2 regions of the Clostridium sp. CM038 genome follow, and region 1 is predicted to be linked to the other one. Evidence: predicted binding sites of a transcription regulator. Region 1 holds the regulator's gene; the other holds the start of a gene.
The links. The regulator NrdR, encoded in region 1, represses ribonucleotide reductase genes. The targets are predictions, from matches to a motif close to CACNANATNTNGTG.
Positions count from the first base shown of each region.

Region 2: ACWJKS_RS03545 (vitamin B12-dependent ribonucleotide reductase) is a predicted target of NrdR. The motif match lies at 1,203-1,216, and genes of this name have one in related genera.

Region 1 is NZ_CM143651.1:2,077,370-2,080,589, forward strand. It holds gene ltrA (group II intron reverse transcriptase/maturase) at 1-1,128, opposite strand, end outside; gene nrdR (transcriptional regulator NrdR) at 1,575-2,030, opposite strand; gene ACWJKS_RS09460 (YlmC/YmxH family sporulation protein) at 2,091-2,351, opposite strand; gene sigE (RNA polymerase sporulation sigma factor SigE) at 2,590-3,220, opposite strand, start outside.
Region 2 is NZ_CM143651.1:785,987-789,206, reverse strand. It holds gene ACWJKS_RS03555 (CvfB family protein) at 1-196, opposite strand, end outside; gene ACWJKS_RS03550 (gamma carbonic anhydrase family protein) at 361-891, opposite strand; gene ACWJKS_RS03545 (vitamin B12-dependent ribonucleotide reductase) at 1,382-3,220, shown strand, end outside.

The sequences.
Region 1 (3,220 bases):
ATAATTTATCCATCCAACTATCACTTGCTTAAGTTTCATAAACCTATATTTCATGCTCATCGCATTACTTCTTGAAGTTAATTCTTTTAGCTTTGCTTTGAATTTGATTATAGGTTTTTGAGGAACTCTCATTCTGTATTCACCTTTTGCTCGGTAAAATGAAAATCCTAAAAATTTAAGTTTCCAAGGTCTATCTACTGTACTCTTTTCTTTATTCACTCTAAGCTTTAACTTTTCCTCAATAAATCTCGTAATACTCTTCATTACTCTATTTGCTGATTTCTCACTTTTGACGTATATATTCGCATCATCAGCATATCTACAAAAGTTTAGTCCTCGTTTTGTTAGTTCTACATCGAGTTCATGTAACATTACGTTACTTAATAATGGGGACAAAGGCCCGCCTTGAGGTGCTCCTTCTTCTGTATTCATAAATACCCCATTTATCATCACTCCACTTTGTAGATACTTTCGTATCAGAGAAATTACTCTACTATCTTTAATATCTTCCGATAGTATCCTTATTAATTTATCATGATTTATCGTATCAAAGTATTTAGAAAGGTCTATATTCACCGTCCATGTATGTCCAGCATTAATATATCCCCTACATTTTTCAACAGCTTGTTTTCCACTTCTTAAAGGTCTAAAACCGTAACTATTATCAGAAAATTTCTTTTCATATACTGGTATTAGAGTTTGTGATATCGCTTGCTGAATAACTCTATCTAATACAGTAGGTATTCCAAGTAGCCTAATTCCACCGTCAGGTTTTGGTATTTCTACCCTTCTTACGGCTAGAGGTCTATATCTACTTTCTAATAATGATTGCCTTAATTCTTGTCCATGCTCTTTTAGATAATGTAGAAGTTCATCTACTGTCAAACCATCAATCCCATGACTTCCTTTATTGGCTTTTACTCTTTTATATGCTTTATTCATATTATCTCTCGATAATATCTGCTCGAGTAAACCATTATCATATTCATTCACATCGTTTCTTCCTTCTTCTGACATAGAGGAAATACTATGCACTTCTACATTACCTTCGAGTTCCACTCTATTCTCTCGTAGAGAGCCTTCTTTATGAAGTTGTCTGCTTTTATCATATTTTCTCGTATCCTTCAAAATTCCAAAACCTCCTATTGTTCAGTCCTTCCCACGCTAACGCGTTTTGCATGGTACTATGACGTCTGCTGACTTCTGATAGTTCAGCCATACATCACTGTATGGGTTGTTATTTCTAAATTCATATCCACAACTTACCTATCAGATCTCCCCGGGTAAGAACGCAATCTTTCACTCCATCTATCTGCTACATTTACACCACTTGTTTCGAATAGTTTTGGGCTTCGTTTTGTATTGCAAACTTACCCACAAGCATATGCCTTATATGTAGTTTCTGTTCGTCAGACCGGAGTTTGGCCGCCAACTTCCTTCAGATTCCATCTCACGATGGACACCCTTGTCTTAAGCTATGCACTTGGCACTATTAACCCGTGCTAGGGACTTTCACCCATTAGATTGCGCCCATGCCGGGCGCACAATTATAAAAAAAATGCCTAAGGGCATTTTCATTCCTTAGACATTAATTTCCTTATCTCTTCCATGAATGTATTAATATCTTTGAATTGCCTATAAACTGAAGCAAACCTCACATAAGATACCTCATCTACATTTTTTAATATGCTCATAATGATTTCTCCTATATAATCTGATTTCACTTCTGTAAGCATTTCATTGTTTAACTGTTTTTCTACTTCATCACAAATAGCTTCTATTTGTTTTCTTGACACCGGCCTCTTTTGGCATGCCTTCATAAGGCCATTTAATATTTTCGTTCTGTCAAAATATTCTCTATTAGAATCCTTCTTTATTACTAAAATAGGTACATCTTCCACTTTTTCATATGTAGTATATCTCTTAAAACAACTTAGGCACTCTCTTCTTCTTCTAGTTGCAATATTCTCATCTGTTGATCTAGAATCAACTACTTTACTTTCTTCACAGCTGCAATATGGACATTTCAATGGCCTTCACGTCCTTTTCATAGTATAGTTAGCAAATATACTAACATTATACACTTTTTCCTATTCGTTTTCTATATTTACATCACTACCATCTACAAGAATAACATCTACCCCAATTTTCTTTACTTTTTCCCAAGGTATCTCAACACTATTATTTTTATTGAACCAAGATGACTTTTGGGTTGGCATTAGGATTGAAATAATTCTATAGTCTTCACAATCAACTTTTAAATCTTTGATATATCCCATTTTTGAGCCTGAACTTATATCTATAATTTCCATCTGTCTTAAATTATTTATTGCAAACATTAAACTTTCCATTTTGTTCACCCCCAATAAGTTTTCATAAACCCTTTTTTAAACCAGCTAGTCACTACCCTAGTCTATTTTTAGAGGCCTAGCACTTTATATTATTTATATTCATAAGTTATTAAAAATATTATTTATAATTAGAACATTTCTTTATTTGTTTCATTTTGCTTAATATTTAATCTTCAAATAATAACTTTTAAAATCGGTTTCTAAAATAAAATTATAAAAAGGGTCCTACTTGCGGCCCCTATACCATTTTATTTATTTCTTTTTGTAATCTTTTTATTATTCTTTTTTCAAGCCTTGAGATATAAGATTGTGATATTCCAAGTATATCAGCCACTTCTTTTTGTGTTTTTTCTATGGTTCCATTTAAGCCAAATCTTAATTGAACAATTTCTTTTTCTCTTGAATTTAAACGTTGCATAGCAAGCCAAAGCAATTGTTTATCTACATCTTCTTCAATAATATTATAAACCACATCGTTGTCCGTTCCAATAATGTCTGAGAGCAGCAATTCATTACCGTCCCAATCAACATTTAGAGGCTCATAAAGAGAAATTTCTGTTTTAATTTTACTATTTCGCCTAAGATACATTAAAATTTCATTCTCTATACATCTTGAAGCATATGTAGCTAGCTTAATGTTCTTTTCAGGATCAAAAGTATTAACTGCTTTTATAAGCCCTATGGTTCCTACAGAAATTAAATCTTCAACATTTAAGCCTGTATTCTCAAACTTCCTTGCTATATATACTACCAGTCTTAAATTTCTTTCAATTAAGGTAGCTCTCACCTGCTTATCACCTGTATCTAATTTAACTACTAACTCATACTCTTCATCCTTAGTTAAAGGAGGTGGCAATGCATCGTTCCCT
Region 2 (3,220 bases), 1.3 Mb from region 1:
TTGAAATTAACCTATCACTTGAGTCCCTATATACGAAGGCTTCAACTTCATCATCAATATTAAGTGCTCTACCTAAAGTGCTTTTCATTGGCAATAATATATCATCACTAGTGTTTTCAGTCTCTGCGCCCAAATAGTACCCAAATTCTGCTCGCCTAACTACTTTTAAATTATTAAATTCTCCTATTTTTATCATTTATTATCTCCTACCTTTTTTAAACTTTTGACCAATCTATATATTTGTTAAATTTATCAACATATTGTACTAAATATTTTCTATAAACATGTATTTATATTTCTGCTCATCTGTCACCTTTTCTATTCCATTTAATATTATCATTTTTCGCGCTCTATAACAATCTAAATTAAGGTATGGTCATTTATTTGTTTTGTATTATATTTCATTGAAAGCTCTACATAATGCTGAGCTGATTTTTTTAATCCTTCCTTTTCCTCTGTAGTTAGTTCGCGAATGACCTTTGCCGGCACTCCCATACAAAGAACCCCTGAGGGTATTTTCTTTCCTTGAGTAACTAAGCTACCAGCGCCGATTATAGTATACTCCCCTATTTCTGCTCCATTTAGTATAGTACTTCCCATTCCAATTAAAGTATAACTTGAAATTTTACAACCATGTATTATGGCATTATGTCCTATAGTTACATACTCTCCAATATTAACCGAAAATTCATCATCATTATGTACTGTACAATTGTCTTGAATATTTGTATAAGAACCTATAGACATGGAATTCATATCGCCTCTTAATACAGCTCCAAACCAAATACTACTGTACTCTCCTATAGACACATTTCCTATAACATCTGCACTGTAAGCAATATAAGAATGTTTATGTACATTAGGTATTTTTCCATCAAATTGATGTATCATAATTTCATCATCACCTCTTCCAAAATAATAAATACGTAGGTTTATTATGCATAATAATAAATATTTAGGTTTATTATGCATAATAATAAATATTTATTATTTTACATAATAATAAATATTTAGATTTATTATTTTACATAATAATAAATATTCAGGTTTATTATTTTACATAATAATAAATATGTATTTATTATACTACTATATTATATAAATTTGCCGTTTATTCGTCATATTTTTGGTTAATATTTAATGTTGATTTTTATTTGATTCTATTATATAATACCATCTGTAGTTATAATTCTTTTTCTACTTACTACATATGGTGTTATACTAATATAACACATAATAATTAAACTAAATAATCAAGAAAATCTTTTAGTGTAGTAATATCAACCATACAGAAGTATGTTTTACATAATTTAGACTTAATCTTAATTATCATGCAACTAATAGGAGGTGAATATACTAGCTTTTTAAGCTAGTATTAATTATGGCGGAGATAAAAAATTTAATCAAACGATTTTATACAAAGGAATTAGAAAAAGATAAAACTATTACTGTTTTTGATTTGTTCAAATGGAAAAAGGTAAATGTTTTTTTAAAAGACCATAAAACAAATAAAGTGCTTTTAGATATGAAGGCTTTAGAATTTCCAGAGCATTACTCTCAAAATTCTTGCGATATTATTGCTTCAAAATATTTCAGAAAATCTGGTGTTAATAATAAGCAAGGTTATGAGGATAGTATGAAAATGGTAGCTCATAGACTTGTTAATTTTTGGTGTGAATCCTTGACTGATGAGACTATTATTAAATCTCAAGAGGAAAAAAGCATTATTTATGATGAATTAATATATGCATTTTTAAATCAAATGTTTGCACCAAATTCTCCTCAATGGTTTAATACGGGCCTTAACCTATCCTATGGTATAAAAGGCGAATCATTAGATAATTTTTATTACGATGAAAAAGAAAAAATGATAGTTAAAAGCGAAGATGCTTATACAAGGACTCAAGCTTCAGCTTGTTTCATTCTATCAATCCAAGATAAACTACTTGGCAATCATTCAATCTCTGAGCAGTATGTAACAGAGACTAAATTATTTAAAGGTGGCTCTGGCACCGGAACTAACTTCTCATCCATAAGAGGTATAGGTGAAAGCTTATCTAGTGGTGGAGTTTCATCAGGTCTTATGAGTTTTTTAAGAGGACTTGACAGAAATGCTGGAGCTATAAAATCTGGTGGAACTACAAGGCGTGCTGCTAAGATGCTATGCCTTGATATCAATCACCCTGAAATAATGGAGTTTATGACTTGGAAAGCTAAAGAAGAAGATAAAGTACGCGCTCTTACTAAAATGGGTTATGATGGTAGCTTTGAAGGAGAGGCTTATGAGACTGTATCTGGCCAAAATGGAAACAACTCCATAAGATTCTCAGATGAATTTATGATGAAAGTTGATACCTTATCGAAAAATCCTAATCAGACTATTACTCTTAAAGGGAGATGTGATTCCACAGTTGATGCAGACATAAGTGTTAAGACGCTATGGGATACCTTTAATACCGCTGCTTGGCAATGTGCTGATCCAGCGCCTCAATTTGATGACACCTTTAATGCATGGCATACTTGCCCCGGTGGAGAAGATGGAGTAGTTAATGCTAAACATAATAGAATTAATTCGACTAATCCTTGTGGAGAATATGCTTTTTTAGATGATACCTCTTGTAATTTAGCTTCTATTAATATTTATAAATTTTATGATGCTTTGACTAAAAAATTTGATGTAGATGGATATGTCCATCTAATAGGACTTACTCAATTAGTCCTTGAATCCTCCATTCATTGGGGCCAGTTTCCAACTGAAGATATAGCAAGGAAAAGTTATTTATTTAGAACCACAGGTCTTGGGCTTTCAAATTTAGCTTCTTTATTTATGGTAATGGGCTATGCCTATGACTCAGAAGATGCTAGAAATATAGCTGCAGCGCTAAGTGGAATAATGACTGCACAGGCTTATTATGTATCATCCCTACTTTCAAAAGAACTAGCTCCTTTTGAAAAATATGAAATCAACAAAAAACATATGCAAATAGTTATAAGGAATCATGCAAGAGCTGCTGGAGCTCTAAATAGTAACTATGAACATTTGAATTATGATCCTATAAAAGTTAACCATGATATTTTAGGTAATGATTCCCTAAGCAATATAAGTGAAACCTTAAAAAACTGTTGGTCAAAAGTACTAAGCAGTGGTGAAAAATATGGTTTTAGAAATGCTCAAGTTACAGTTCTAGCTCCTACTGGCACTATTTCTTTTGCAATGGAT